DNA from 3 places in the Oceanobacillus longus genome. Region 2 is predicted to be linked to each of the others. Evidence: riboswitches for the same ligand, from Rfam matches in the RefSeq annotation. Region 2 holds a riboswitch; each other region holds the start of a gene.
What was found. Region 2 has a riboswitch for cyclic di-GMP ahead of ACFOUV_RS08700 (anti-repressor SinI family protein). Riboswitches for the same ligand answer to the same signal wherever they lie in the genome.

Region 1 (5,282 bases), on a different contig from region 2:
TTGATTTTCTGTCCCATAATCAAATGTCAACAGTTGTTCTGGTTCTGAAAGCAAGCCAATTATTTCATGATACAGTTCGACATTGGGAAGCATTTCAGATTCGAGTGTAACGAGCTCCTGCTCCAATTGTTCCAGTTGCCTTTGGGTTCCATTTGCTTTTTGTTGTTCCAACAACACTGATTCCATTTGTATTCTTTCACTTTCAAGTGCTTCCAGTTGATTGTCATAACTGTTTTTTTGATAAAGAAGCACCGAAACAGCACTCGCCAGGAGGACGATAAAAATAATTCCAAGGATGATAGATGCGATATTTTTATTTGGTTCTTTCTCAATGAAATTAATTTCTGTATTCATGATTGCTCCTCCTTACGAATCTTTCTTTAAAGCCAGTCCAAGAACATCGATATACTTAGCTGTAAGCTCCTCTTCTTCAAAACGATGGATTGGTATTGTTACCAATTTGGATAGACTGGATTTCACAGATTCAAGGAAAGGAAAATCACCGGAAAGAAGCAGCTGATTTATTTCTGACTCCCCTTTTGTAATCGAATATTGATAAAAATCGATAATCCGATTAATTTCTATAATATATTCACGGATTAACTGCTGTGCAGACTCTTCCTCTGCATCTTTCGTGATGCTCATTTTCATATATCTTGAAAAAATAGCTTTATGATTTCGGAATGCTGTTAGGATCAATGCATCTTTATTCCAGTGAATCAACAATACATGATTCTTTTTTTCCTGGTTTGTTAAATAGTAATAGCGGTAAACAGATAAAGATGTTAGATCAGCAGCCATCGGTTTTAATCCTGCTTTATCAAACGCTTCTTCAAAAGTGGAGATCTTATCTTTTGGATATGCAAATAATAGGATATCTCTATTTTTCTCATCTGATTCTAGAAATTCGATTGCAATTGCTGGATTGGAAAATGGTAAATAAAAACTGTTTCCGATTTGTGTTTTTACATAGCCTACTGTTTCTTCTTTTGTTAACGTTGCCGGGACTTGTAATTGGCGAATAACGATCGTATCATCCGGCATAGCAAAGAATAATTTCTTCCGTTTCCATTTATGTTTATGCACAAGTTCATTTACGACTTCAACAAAAATGCCTTTATTTTGAATCATACCGTCTTTGATTGTCCCATCAGGCAATTCCACTTCTCCATGTATGACCATTCCGACGACATTATTGTGTTTATGGTAACTGTATCGCAATACTTGATTGGTAATTACCATATTGACTCTTCCATTATTCATAATCCCCATGTTGTCACCCGCTTATATAAGTAGATTAAAGTACCAATTGATTAATGAATCCCCGTAAAAATAAGTAATTAAAGCTGCTAAAACGATATATGGACCGAATGGCACCGGCTGCTTTCTTTCAATTACGTTAAATAAGATTAGCATCATACCTATCACAGACCCAATTACACATGCCAGGAAAAAAGCCACTAAAATCTTTTCGGTTCCGAGCACAATTCCTAGTACACCGAAAAGTTTCATATCGCCTGCCCCCATACCCCCACGGCTTATTAAAATAATAATAAAAATAAGGCCAAAGCCAATAATTGCACCAACGATTGCCGATCCCCATGGATTCAAGGGTACCACAAATCGCATCATGATGAAAAATGGTAGAAAGAACAAAAGCACCTTATTTGGGATCAACATGTAGTTGATGTCTGCTACTAGTATAATCATTAGCATAGAAACTAAAAGTAATACGGTGATCAATTCGAATTGGAATCCAAGCGTGTAATAGCTCAATGCGAATAAAAAGCCTGTGAGAAGCTCAATGGTTGGGTATATGTAGGAGATCTTCTGTTTACAATGCCGGCATTTTCCACCTTGGATCAGAAATGAAAATAAAGGGATATTTTCATACCAAGCTAATTGATTCTTGCAATGCGGACACATTGAACGGTCATTTGCGAAGGGTATATGTTGTGGAAGGCGTAAACCGACTACATTGTAGAACGAGCCGAATATTAGGCCTAGGAGGAAAAATAGGATTGTTAGGGGTGTGGTCATTTTATCTGGACTCCTTATTTTCAATCTATTTCAATAAAAAGCCCTGCAATAGTGGATGCAAGGCGTATGAATACCATATTATAATTTACTTATGTCCTACAATTACAACTTAAATCTTTTTTATTTTATGCTGATGGTTCAGTTGGCTCTCCGTTACCATCATAAGTAAAAGTATCACCAGCTTTTGTAACTGTACCTTTATAAACTTCACTTCCTCCAGGGACATCTATGTCTCCGTCTAAAAATCCTTCAGTTATTAGATCCTCAACTGACATTCCACCCTCTGGGAACAAGCCACTAAGATCAGCCAGTCTAGCAGCATTTTCAATTAACTCAACATTTGCTTGTTTTGCATCATTCTCTGATTTAGTAATTAGTCCACTAACACTCGGCACCGCAATCGCCAAAATAATCCCCAAAATAACAATAACTGCTAAAAGCTCTACCAATGTAAAACCTTTCTCTTTCTTCATCATCTTCTTCATTTTTTGTAACATAACATCTCCGCCTTCCTTAATCTAAGTTTCTATTAATTCCAGTCGGTCGGTTGCACTACTCACTCCAAATTACCCAAGTGCCCAAATATAGGTAATTCATCACCGTGTCCTACTAAACTCCTATTTCTCTTACATTATAGTATAACTTTTACCATATTTCTACAATTATCTTCACTTAATTGTGAACAATTTACTACATATTCTCAAACATACCAAACATTGGTATAACGATTGCCATTACAATACTTCCGACCATCACGGTTAATATAATAATCATCAATGGTTCAATTAATGTCTTGATTCGACTTGAAAGCTGGTCCACTTCTTCTTCATAAAAATCGGCAGCTTTTGTTAGCATATGGTCTAATGTACCTGTTTTTTCACCGATTTGTATCATTTGTACAATTAATGCTGGGAATGCCCAGTGGTCTTTCATCGGCTTCGTCAGTGAGTCTCCAACTTCCAATGACTTCCTTGCCCGGGTTAGTGCATTCTCTATCACCCTATTTCCGACAACCTTTTCGGTAATTTCCACCGATTGCAAAATAGGTACAGAACTATTGACAAGCGTGCTTAATGTTTGGGTCATCCTTACCAATGCGCCTTTATGAACGAGTACCCCGAGAAAAGGAAATTTCATTTTGATCAGATCCATTCGATAGTTTACCGCATCATATTGAATCAGATAGTTGTATAAAACGACGAAGAGCGCAATGACAAATAGCAGCATCCACCAGTACTTCCCTGCAAAATCACTTAGGTTGATGACGAACTGTGTATACGCTGGAATTTCCTCACCCATGGAGCTGAACATGCCAACAAACTGCGGTACGATAAAAACAAGCAGAAAAATACTCAAAATAACTGTAATCACTCCTACCACACTTGGATAAAGCAGTGCTGAAATTACCCTTTGTTTGTTCCGGTATTGCTTTTCATAGTAATCTGCCATTTCATTCAGGATTTCATCCAATTTTCCACTTACCTCACCGGCAAGAATCATATTCACGAGCAGTTCTGGGAAAATCTTTGGGTGCCGCTCGCATGCTTTGGATAGAGGCTGACCTTGGTCAAGTTGTTTATCTATATCTACCAGAGCGTTTTTTAATGCGTAATTGTTGGTCTGCACCATCATCGTTTTGGTCGCATCTGAAATCGAGATCCCCGCATGTATCAATGTAGAATATTGCCTGAGAAAAATAACGAAATCTTTATTCTTCACTCTGTTTTGTAAAATAATATCTTTATTCCAAGGCCTTGTTTCGTCTATTTTAAAAATAATTAATCCATCTCTTTCAAGCTGTGAGAGCGCAATGTTTTTCGTATCTGCTTCGATCTTCCCTTTAATCTTCTGACCCGATATTCTCCGCCCACTATATTGAAAATTCATCCTTTAGAAGCTCCCTCCCGCATAAACGGAGCAGCAGTTTCAAAGTCAATTTCATTTTCATGAATCAATCGTTTCAAATCCATCTCTAGCGTATGCATCCCCTTGTCCCTAGATGTTTGGAGCACATTTTGAATCTGATGGAGCTTTTCATTACGAATTAAATTTTTAACAGCAGACGAATTGATCAATATTTCCGATGCAACCCGTCGATTCATCTGGTCTTTTGTAACGAGCAACCGTTGAGAAATGACTGCCTGCAAGATGGTTGATAATTGGATTCGTATTTGTCCTTGCTGTTCGGGTGGGAATACATCGATGATGCGCTCAATTGTGGAGACAGCATCGGTGGTATGTAACGTTCCAAAAACTAAATGACCCGTTTCAGCAGCCGTAATGGCTGTAGAAATGGTTTCCAAGTCCCGCATTTCCCCGACCAGAATCACATCAGGATCCTGGCGAAGACTTGCCCGCAGTCCATTCACAAAATTATTCGTGTCAAAACCAACTTCACGTTGGTCAATAATCGATTTATTATGCGTATACATGTACTCTATCGGATCCTCCAAAGTAATGATATGTTTTCGCATGGTTTGATTTATATAATCAATCATGGAAGCCTGGGTCGTGCTCTTTCCACTTCCTGTTGGTCCAGTTACTAGAATCAATCCTTGTGGATAATGCACCATTTCTTTTGTGATCAATGGCAATTTTAATTGCTCGATGGACGGAATTTCAGCTGGTATAATTCGAACTGCAAAGGATAATTCCCCGCGCTGATAGAAGGTGTTCATCCGGAATCGGGATACACCATGAATCCCATAGGAAAAATCCAGTTCACGCTTCACACGGAGTGTCTCCAATTGTTCTTCAGATAAAATTAATCGGACTATTTGTCTTGTATCAGCTGGTACGAGTTTTGGTAAATCCTGTTCGACCAAGTTTCCGTTTATCCGGAATATTGGTGCTTTTCCAACGGTTAAATGTACATCCGACGCTTTCTTTTCATACGCTTCTATTAACCATTTTTCAAATTTTCTCTTCATCTCTATTCACCCTATACATTAATGGATACTTGCATAATTTCATCGATTGTTGTCAATCCTGATTTCACTTTTTCCAAGCCATCTTGAATAAGGAAAGCCATCCCTTGTTCTTTCGCATAATTACGAAGATCGCCAGTCGATTTATGGTTCAACAACATACTTTTCATCATTTCATCGAGTACGAGGACTTCATGTATTGCAATTCTCCCTCGATAACCCGTATGGTGACATACACTGCAGCCCCCACCATGAAAAACATGATCTACTTCTACGCCGTTTTTGGAAAATATCTCTTTTTCCATTTCAGTCATG
Region 2 (5,282 bases):
ATAGCAGATTGTATATTCAGTTGGCCTTCAAGCATTTCGACTCGTTCTCTCATACCTATTAATCCAAATGATTTATCTCTTTTCACACTCAGATCGAAGCCTTTTCCGTTATCCTTAATGAGCATCGTCAAGCTATCTCTACGTATTTCCAGTTTAACTTGAATCAAACTTGCTGCACTATGCTTAATTGCATTTTGAATCGATTCTTGCATGAGACGGAAAAAGGCTATTTCATATTTTTGATTGAGACGCCTTTCTTCTCCAAAAACAGTGAAATCAATCGTGATTTTATTATAATCCGAGATATTATCCACATATTTTTTGATTGTTGGTACAAGTCCCAGATCATCCAATGCCATCGGTCTAAGGTCATAAATAATTCTTCTCACTTCATACAAGGAAGAACGAACCATTTCTCTTACACTTCTTATTTCAGCTATTGCCTGATCAACCGAACCACTTTTTACTGTTCGTTCCATAAGTTCGGAACGCAATAAAATATTGGCAAGCATTTGTGCCGGCCCATCATGTATTTCCCTCGATATCTTTCTGCGTTCATCCTCTTGTGCTTCAATAATTTTCAGACCAAATTCCTGTTTCTCTTTTGCATTTTCTATCATTTCGTTAACTTGCCGGAAATCATCCTGCAAGTAAGTAAGAATTACTGAAATTTTTCCAGCCAATCCTTCAGCCCGATTGATGGTTTGAGATAAGGTGATTAATCTTCTTTCCAATTCATCCCGTTTATCACGCAATACTTTTTCTTCCTGGCGAAGCATAGCTAAATTTGTTTGCATAAGATGTGTATTTTCATAGACCTCTCGTATATCCGCCTCGGAATATCGTTCAAAGTATTTACTTACTTCGGCTAATCGCTGTCGTGAAAAGCGGACTTTTTCTTCTAACTGATCTCCATTTTCAATATGCCGAAGTACTTTCTCCTTCGTTTCTTTTAGCTCAAAAACAAGATGCTCATGTTCTTTACGAGCCTCTTCACTAATATTGAAAATTTCGTCCTTACTATTTTCAACGACTTCAATCATTTCGTCGATGACGTGGTCCAAAGCCTTTTCGCTTATCTTTACCGCCATATTTTTCCACCAACCTATGTTATAGTTATACGTATAGACATTTCATTTTTTTAGGGTCTTTTCCCTATATAGAGGAAATATTTTCCCAATTAGCTATATTTTTAACAACTTCTCTTTATATGAAATTAACGATACCTATATACTATAATGTGCGTTCGAGGTGAGAAAATCAAGATGTTGAAAAACTATTATACCGTAAAAAAAGAAGGAAACGACCAGATTATTATTCAGAAATCCAGATTTATCGGCTATATTAAGCGGGTGAAAAGCGAAGAGGAAGCACAAATATTTATTCAGGAAATAAAGAAAAAACATCATGATGCTAACCACAATTGCTCTGCCTATATCATTGGGGAAAATGATCAAATTCAAAAAGCAAATGATGACGGCGAACCAACCGGTACTGCTGGGGTGCCGATGCTCGAAGTGCTTAAGAAACAGCATTTAAAGGATACCGCAGTCGTTGTAACAAGGTATTTTGGTGGAATTAAGCTCGGTGCTGGTGGACTGATTCGTGCTTATGGAAGTACGACTTCTCAAGCTATTAAAACGACAGGTATTGTAAAAAGGCAGCTTATGAAAGGTTTCTCCATAACGGTGGATTACAGCCTTCTAGGTAAATTGGAAAACGTACTAAGAAATTCAGATCATCTTTTGGAAACAATTAACTATTTGGAAAGTGTTGAGTTTATCGTTTTTGTAAAAGATGATCAGGACGACGCTTTTCAGGGGTGGATGGTAGACTTGACAAATGATCAGGCAGGTATTAAAAGAATCGAATCTAAATATATTGAAATCGACGTTACTTCGACCGACAAAATGTAGAAAAATGACAAAATAAAACTGCATCCTATGGAATGCAGTTTTATTTTGTCATATATTGTGCATACTTTTCCAAACGCTTACTGCTCGACAACTCATTAATCAGCATCTTGATCAACTCTTCCGAACTATGAATATTTTGCTTTTCGGTTTCATCAATCATTCGTCGCAGCATATTTTTATATTTTTCCTGCTCTATCATTCTCTTACCGCCTTTTCGTTCGTAATCCAAGTTACTAACATTGCAATTAAAAAGAACTGTATCATAGTTTTTGGTAAATGTTTGTCGAACTATGTCGAAACAAGAAACAATTTATTTCCTCACCATACCTATACGACAAAAGCTGTCATTTATGGGCGCTGTTTCTCCTTTTACCAAAGCCATTTATCATAATGATACAAAAAACAGCTAGTAAACCTCCAACACTATCCAACATGACATCGCCGGCATATGGGGTTCTATTGGGTGTCATTCCCTGGTGTAGCTCATCTAAAACCGCATATATAACTGTCAGCAGAAAAGAAAATATTAATCGTATTTCTATTCTAAAGTCAGTAGATTTTCTAAAAGCGATATAGAGAAAACAAACTAACAAAAAGAAGACCGTAACATGTGCACCTTTACGAATAAAAAATTCGATAAATCCATTAATCCCAAGCACATCAACATTTACCAAGGAATGATTATAATTGAAAGAAATCCAGCCAACAAAGGGCTCTAGCAAACTGAAATCGATCAGACTTCCCATCAAGGGTTTAATATCCTGCTGCTCATATGGTGTAGCTGAAGAATAGAAAATAATACCCATCCAGCCAAACGGCAACAACCAATATAAATATTTTTTCATCGTTAACAACCAAACTTTCATCTGAAAAATAAAATTTCCTGAACGATAACCAGACTATTATATAGTATATCTGTTAATCCAATTAGTTTCATCTATTAATTTCATCTACAGGATATATTTATAAAAATGGGAATCGAAACATAAAAAAACCGTTAAGCAGTTGGCTTGACGGTTCTTCTCTTAATTATCTTGTTTTTGTTTCCATTTATTAAATTCCAAGTATTCCTTAAATTGTTCTTTCGATACTCCGGACTGCATTGCTTCCTGTACAATTTGCATCCATTCATTATCAAGTTCTTCTGTATCTATAGATTCATTTTCATTAATTACATCATTTACGGATACACCTAATACAGTACTGATCTTTTCAATAAACTGGATCGATGGATTAGATTGAAGGTTTCGCTCAATCGAACTAAGATATGATTTTGCTACCCCCGCTTTTTCAGCTAATTCAGAGATGGACATTCGTTTTTCCTGGCGTAATTTCTTTATCGTTTCACCGATCAAGTTCCTCACCTACTTTCACTGCGCATTATACCATATTTGCAGTAAGTAGTTCTATATAAAGTACACTTTTTCATAAAAATTACGCCTTATGTCCTGTGTCGTTTAAAAATTGGCGAATCTCGTCCATTGAAATCCCTATTTTCTTTGCATGCTTTATTAAGACTACCCATTCCTCATCAACTGCTACTTTTTCAATAATCTTTTCCACCATCCATCCCCCATTATTCATCCAGACAATCCAGCCATCTTAGCATAATGCTTTAGACCCGTGACTTTGCGCCCTTACCTTTCAATAAGTTTGCCCTTTTCTGAGGATTTTGTTAATTCCTAAGACTATCATACTATAAAGTTTACAATAATTGTGTGACTTGTTTTGTCATATGGGCACTAGTTTTGTAGGGTTTTCAATCTAATAAATCGGTTATTTTCTACTTTTTGTACACATCTTTATTATTCTTTATATGCTACTTCCCAGAAAAAAATATTACGATGCTATTTTCTTTTTTCGATAAAGCATTAGGCCAATCCCAGCCATGAGGAGTATTATACCGATAACTAGGAAATTAAATATCGTTGTTGCCGTATTAGGAAGTGGGGATCCATCACCAATTGAACCACCTCCACTACTAATAGCACCAGCGATAAATTGCTCATCTCTTTCGTTATTTTCTCCTTCTGCTGTAAAAAATAATGAAAATTTAGCATTCAGTCCTTGGAAGTCATTACCAAGATGTTCAGGAAATCGAATTGTGAAATCCAGAGTTTCTTCACTAGAGCTTTTCAGGGTTCGAGGTGATAATACCTGAAAGTCCTTTAGTTTTCCATTGTATAACAAATCCTTTGAATCCCTAATTTCCAGCAATAATTCGTTATATAGTTTTAAAGTATCACCAGAAGGCTTGGCCGAAACATCATATGCAAAATCTAGTATCCCATTGTTTTGAATAACGACAGACCTTGGGGCCCAATCACCAGGTTTCATATTATCGATATTAAATAAAATTTCCTCCGGTAAAATATCAATTGTGATTTCTCCTTCGGCCGAAACAGTGGATTGCGTTGCGATACCCATATGAATAATAGTAATTCCAAATAGGAGTAACATTGTAATTCCCCTGATTATCATGAGCCACCTTCCTCGCTTAACTGACATGATGCTTATTTAGATCTGCTACTTTATCTTTTTCATCGAGTTGTCTTATCGTTTTCCATATTGTGATCCCTGAGTAGGCTAACATGAGAAATCCAGGAACAATCATAAATAGTATGCCTCCATTTGGAGATTGCGAAAAATTAATTAAATAGCCCATGTATGGGATTGTGAATCCGTTATATACCCCAACAACATTTTCCGCAAGAACAGGGTTTCTATCCGCTGCATTATTATTGTCCCCTTTTGTTGTATAAAGAACGCCATTCTCTGTCGTGGTTACCTCTGTAATTCTATGAGTAATTAACTTGTTGTCCTCTTCCATAAACGTGATCACATCGCCTTTTCCAAAACTACCTTTTTCTTCCTCTGTAAGTGACTGTACCGCAATGATTGAACCGGTTTGGATACCAGGTTCCATTGATCCAGAAAGCACCGTCTTCAATTGATATCCAAGTACTTCTGGATCACCACCTGTAAATTTGGTTGATAGTACAATAGTAGCTACACCTATCAATAGAATCATAAGAATACTTGTAACGATTTGATTTGCCCACTTTGAGACCTTCCTTATTTTCATTCTTCTCCACCGTCCTGTTCATTTGTCATATTTGCTTCTTTTTCATTCTCTTCTTCTGCAATAATTGGCTCAACACTTTCGACTGGTGCCTCAATTTCTTCTTCCTTTTCTTTCATCTCTGTCTTGTTATTTTCAACATTTTCTTTTTCATCCATCTCCGTCGTGTTTTCTTCTACACTTCCTTTTTCATCCATCTTTGTTTCAGTAGATTCATTTATATCTTTTGATTCCACTTGTTCTTCGCTGCTACCTTCCGTTTCTTTTTCTTGTATTTCTGACTC
Region 3 (5,282 bases), on a different contig from region 2:
TTAACTGTTGCTTTACATTTTTCTCCTTTTTCTCCTTTTTCTTCTTTATATTAAAGAACAAATTACCGTCCCCCTTCAAATAATGCTTATGAATGGGGTAGGCAAAAAATACTACAAGTTCTTGAGAATAAATAAATACTCCTAAAGCGATGGGGGTGTGACCCCAAATTACTTGAATTCCTGTAAATAAAGAATACACTAAATTTACAAATTGGAAGTTATTCTCCCACGTGCAAGGCCAATGGGCCAGGCACCTGCATTCATGAAATCTATCAAAAGATTTCCTTGACTTCTCACTAATTGATTCTTCATCGTACTCAATTTTGTAAATTACATCTTCAATCATTTCTCTTAGCTGTTCAATATTCGTTGAAAGGTAACCACCCATCTCCCATCTGTGCGTTAGTTAAATCATAAATTCTACCCTTTTCAAGCTGTATAACCTTATAACATTACGAGTAGTTATGGTTAAATTTACCAACAAAAGTTACAATAATAGTATATCAAACCAGCAAGGAGAAGATCATGCTATTATTCCTAAACTTTTTAAAGAGGAAAAAGAACGAGTCCAAACCAAAACAAGCTAATGCCACCTCATCCAAACCAAAAAGAACGAATGAACATGTTGCTACTAGAAAAGGTGAAATAGGAGAATACAAGATAGATATTCAACTTGATCAGCTACCAAAGGATTGTCGCTATTTAAGCGATCTCCTCGTTAAAAATCCCAAAGCAAGATCAGGATATTCACAAGTTGATCATGTCGTTTTAACTCCATACGGTATCTTTGCCATTGAAACTAAAAACTATCAAGGAACCATCTATGGCGGGAAAGATCGAAAAACATGGTTGGTTAATGGGAAGTTTAAAATGATGAACCCTTTTGTACAAAACTACGGGCATATAAAAGCATTATCATCATTTATTGACAAAAAGTACCATGATTTATTTATCTCCATGGTTTCTTTTACAAAACGCTGCACATTTAAAGTAGACTTAGAATACCGTAAAATAGGATCCAACGAAATTATAGTATATGACATCGAGTTATCAGAGTTTATCCATCGAAAGGTCTCGGTATTGAAAATTCATCACAAAAAACCTCTCCTAACTGAAGGTGACATCTCAAATATCTACAATGCTTTTGCAAAATCTAATATTACTGATCCAAAGGTTAGAGAAGAACATAAACGTGCGTTAAAAACAAATGCATCAGATGAAAAAACTAGCTCTAGTTCTACTTGTACCATTTGCAATAAACCTGTTTCAGCTAAAGTTAAGACGTATTGCTTATCAAATAAACCATTCAACGGTAAAATCTATTGTTTCGAACATCAAAAACTGTCCGTTAGACTCTAGCTTAAACATAATGCACAATATAGAATAATACTTTAACAAATAATTAAGCACCCAATTGGGTGCTAATCTATTAAGAGAATACATCTTTAAAATGACATTTGTTATGAATTTATTGAAATATGACTTTGTATGATTTCCTTTAATTCCTCGACCGACAATACCATGTCTCTTTTCCGGTGGAGCATGCGGTGGCAATTAGGACAAACTGGTACTAAATCATTCTCAGCATCAATTTCAATTGCTCCATCTAACGTACTTAAAGGCTTTACATGATGAATCTCAATAAAATCTTTACCAAGTTCACCATAAACATCATTAAACTTAAAGTCACATACAGCACACTGAGTTCCATGGATCTCAATAGCTTTCAGACGGTTTTTCGCTTTACGTTCATAGCGATTTCCATAGTATTGTTTTACTTCCCCGTCTTTATAGTTTGATGCGTATTGCTTCTTCTCTGTTTCTACATCATGCTTTACTATATTGCGGAGTCGCTTGTTTTCCAATTTGTAATAAAGGGCCTCAAGATCGTTTCTCGACTCTTTTTCCCAAGGGGATCCTTTTAAGCGGTCCTGCTTGTAATGCACCATAGTAATATCTTTAATATTAACCATTGGGTTTTGCTCGAAAAGTAGCTCTAATCCTTTTTTCTTACTAGGGGTAAGCATTTGTTTTGAATTCTTGTCTTCTAAAGTATACTTGCTTATTTCTTGATGATTTTCTAATATCACAACCTGATATTGATAGGGGCCAACAGTTGCTGTTTCAAGGAAATTTTTTATTGTTAAAATGTAATACCTTGTCTCTTGCCCTATTACATATGATGTGTCGGACAATCTTTCATTAAGATCCTCTATTGAAAATATGCTAACAGTGTTACTTTTCTTATCGGTTGATTCAGTATCTAAGTATTCGCCCCAATCACAATTGAAAACGGCCTCTTTTTGTTCATTAAAAAAATCTAACCATTCTGAATGAGGTAAGTCTTTGTAACCCATCTGTGAAGCTACCCACGTAAAAAAGCCTTCTCCTGGAAGTTGTGTTTGTTGATTAACAACAATTGCAGAAAGCGGTGGAAAACCTTTCTTTATACAACTTAATGAAATTTCACCTAAAGGTTCATTTAATTTAATTGGTGGAATTACCCCCTCAATTTCTCTACTTAATCTGCTATATTCAATGACCTCATTTTTAATTGCCGATGATACCAGAACTTCTTTTATTTTAGTTAATAGTTTTTCATGCACAGTATCCCCTCACTATCTTTCTAAGCTACTAAATTTTATTTTAACATGAATATATTACTACTAAAGTTAATTAGTAGCCCTTCTCGTCAATCAACTCGCTGAATAACACTCTTAGATTTCCTGTTATCCTTGATAGCTGTCTCAGCGACACACCTTTCATGCTCCTGAGTTTTGCTAATATAGCATTTCTATCATCCATCGCGACTTTCAGTTTATTAACATTCCATGCGGGTAATACGCTACACCTTCAAATAATGGTTGCAAATGCATTGGCTTCTATCAAAGATTGGGCTATTCTTTCCATTAATAATACAATTAATCATAAATACGTAAAAAACACTTTATAGTCTTACTATTCTGGTCGATAGTATAAATAATAGTTCAATATAACTATTCATATACTCTATCCGATAATGGCAAACTTATTGAAAGATAAGGACGCAAAACCAAGGACCTAAAGCTTATTTAGCTATGGTAGCCTAGTTACCGAAGATTGCGAATCTTAAAGGTGAGCCAATTTTCTTTGGTTCGCCTTTTTGAGTGTCTTTACATAAAAACAGTTAAAAGCTTGAAGGAGGAATCATAATGTTAGTTACACATAACGAGGAAACAAAAGAGTACTTGCTGGAGATGATTAATGATAAGAGAGAAACAATGTTAATGACAGCTGCAAGGTTCGGTCTTGATAGTGAAAAGACATTGGAATGCAGTCAAAAATTAGATGAGTTAATTGTACAACACCAACGAATGACTCCATCAGGAAAACAAAGTACGACATGAGTACTATATTAATTGCGGATGATTCAAAATTTATGAGAAATTGGTTAATAAGCATACTTCAACAATACGGATATCAGGACATTGTAGAAGCAACTGATGGCCAAATAGCGCTTGAACGATATAAACATATAAAACCGGATATTGTTATCCTCGACATTACCATGCCAAATGTAAATGGATTAACTGCATTGAAAAGAATTATGGAGTTTGATTCTAAGGCAAAAGTGATTCTATGTTCTGCGATGGGTACAGAATCAAATGTTATTCAAGGCTTGCAGCTAGGGGCGATGGATTTTATTGTTAAACCGAATTTTGATAATCTGATAAATATGTTAGAGAAACTGAACAATATCACAAGTTAGGAACTTCATTAAGGTTAGAGGGGTTAAACAATGAAGAATTATGGTTCATGTATATACTGTGGGAAGATTGGTGTTTTAATGAATGATTTGTGTAACGAATGCTACGACGCGGAACAAAATAATATCCAAGAGGTAAAAGCGTTTTTATTAACACATCCAAATTCAAATGCCATAGATGTATCTATAAATACAGGTATATCCATAGAAAAGATCACACGTTTAATTAAAAAGGGAATATTAATATAGACGGGTTCCTAAAGTAATGTAGTATCATTTCATGAGATATCAATAGTAACCATGTGTGACAGTAATATTGCCCCTGTAATCCCCTACTGAACTCTCGTTAAATCCTGTATAACATCAACTGTTCTTACTTCATCGACATTATTTAGTTTAGTAGTAATCATCTACGTTTAGGAGGGACATATTACATGTCAATAAAAAAATCAAAATTCCGAAATCTGTTTAAAAGAAATATATATTCTAATAATCATGCAATTGATAAGCAAAACACGAAGGGAAACGCATTAAGTCTCCCCCTTCCTTCTTTGGCATTCAACCATCCAGATTTAATTATTGCTTTTTCACCATATGGGGATATTATTTCCCAAACTAGCAAAAGGCTCATTGAATTATTAGGGTCTCGACTACAAACAAAGAATGATTTTCTTCATTTATTTCCAGAATCGACCTCTGAAAGACTAGATACTCTATTTACTAACACATTAGGCGGTAAATCTGAAAATATAGAAATAGAAGTGAACAAAAATAACGGTCAACAAATACAGCTATTACTTACTTTTATTCCCATTCGTATAAATAACAATCATGTAGAGGGCATTTACTTAATCATTAACGATTTAACGGAACACGTGCAGCTCGAACAGTCATTAGAACGGATGAAAAAACATTTAAATCACTCCCAGCAGATTGCTGCGGTTGGCAGTTGGGAGTATATCATTAATGATGATAAATTCGATTGTTCGATAAACCTTTTTGATACAATTGGTATAGATGAATCTGAAAATATCTCAATAGAAAGGCTTTTTACATTGGTCCATTCAAAAGACTATTCGTTGACTCGCCAAAAATTTGATGAGTCAACGAAAAAAGGAAATAGCTTTGCCACTGAATTCCGAATCCTTCATGGCAAAACAAATGAACTGCGGTATATAACCGCTCAGGCTGAATGTATCAAGAAGGATGGTATTCCTTATAGATTGGTAGGCGTGATCAAAGACGATACTTCTTATAAACGGTTAGAAAATGAATTAAAGAATCAGATTACCAATTTACAGCATATCTATGATCACTTAAAGGCTGGAATATGGTTGCGAGAAAACACGGAAGGAAAAATGGTATTTGCTTCAAAAGGGCTCGTGGATATTCTAAAATGCCCTTTAAAAAGGATATATGAAGACCCTGATTACTGGAAACAAATGGTTAGCCCTGATTATCGTACGATGTTAATAGAAAGTATTAATTTATTGAAAAAAGGACAAATAACACAAAATACTTTCGAGATTGAATGTCC

Region 1: linked by a shared signal. The riboswitch ahead of ACFOUV_RS01760 (competence type IV pilus major pilin ComGC) and the one ahead of ACFOUV_RS08700 (anti-repressor SinI family protein) in region 2 are both predicted to bind cyclic di-GMP.
Region 3: linked by a shared signal. The riboswitch ahead of ACFOUV_RS15480 (Spo0E family sporulation regulatory protein-aspartic acid phosphatase) and the one ahead of ACFOUV_RS08700 (anti-repressor SinI family protein) in region 2 are both predicted to bind cyclic di-GMP.

Annotation. Positions count from the first base shown of each region.
Region 1 covers NZ_JBHSAO010000001.1:351,803-357,084, reverse strand. The annotation lists gene ACFOUV_RS01775 (hypothetical protein) at 1-354, opposite strand, end outside; gene pilM (type IV pilus biogenesis protein PilM) at 367-1,272, opposite strand; gene ACFOUV_RS01765 (prepilin peptidase) at 1,285-2,040, opposite strand; gene ACFOUV_RS01760 (competence type IV pilus major pilin ComGC) at 2,166-2,537, opposite strand; cyclic di-GMP riboswitch class II at 2,573-2,656, opposite strand; gene ACFOUV_RS01755 (type II secretion system F family protein) at 2,731-3,927, opposite strand; gene ACFOUV_RS01750 (type IV pilus twitching motility protein PilT) at 3,924-4,970, opposite strand; gene ACFOUV_RS01745 (GspE/PulE family protein) at 4,982-5,282, opposite strand, start outside.
Region 2 covers NZ_JBHSAO010000006.1:207,216-212,497, forward strand. The annotation lists gene ACFOUV_RS08675 (sensor histidine kinase) at 1-1,091, opposite strand, end outside; gene ACFOUV_RS08680 (YigZ family protein) at 1,266-1,916, shown strand; gene ACFOUV_RS08685 (hypothetical protein) at 1,957-2,115, opposite strand; gene ACFOUV_RS08690 (VanZ family protein) at 2,261-2,761, opposite strand; gene ACFOUV_RS08695 (helix-turn-helix domain-containing protein) at 2,942-3,271, opposite strand; gene ACFOUV_RS08700 (anti-repressor SinI family protein) at 3,351-3,500, opposite strand; cyclic di-GMP riboswitch class I at 3,501-3,584, opposite strand; gene ACFOUV_RS08705 (TasA family protein) at 3,756-4,397, opposite strand; gene sipW (signal peptidase I SipW) at 4,414-5,001, opposite strand; gene tapA (amyloid fiber anchoring/assembly protein TapA) at 4,998-5,282, opposite strand, start outside.
Region 3 covers NZ_JBHSAO010000011.1:320,932-326,213, reverse strand. The annotation lists gene ACFOUV_RS15495 (DUF6710 family protein) at 1-388, opposite strand, end outside; gene ACFOUV_RS15490 (nuclease-related domain-containing protein) at 526-1,359, shown strand; gene ACFOUV_RS15485 (HNH endonuclease) at 1,461-2,606, opposite strand; cyclic di-GMP riboswitch class I at 3,012-3,097, shown strand; gene ACFOUV_RS15480 (Spo0E family sporulation regulatory protein-aspartic acid phosphatase) at 3,192-3,386, shown strand; gene ACFOUV_RS15475 (response regulator) at 3,383-3,748, shown strand; gene ACFOUV_RS15470 (EAL domain-containing protein) at 4,180-5,282, shown strand, end outside.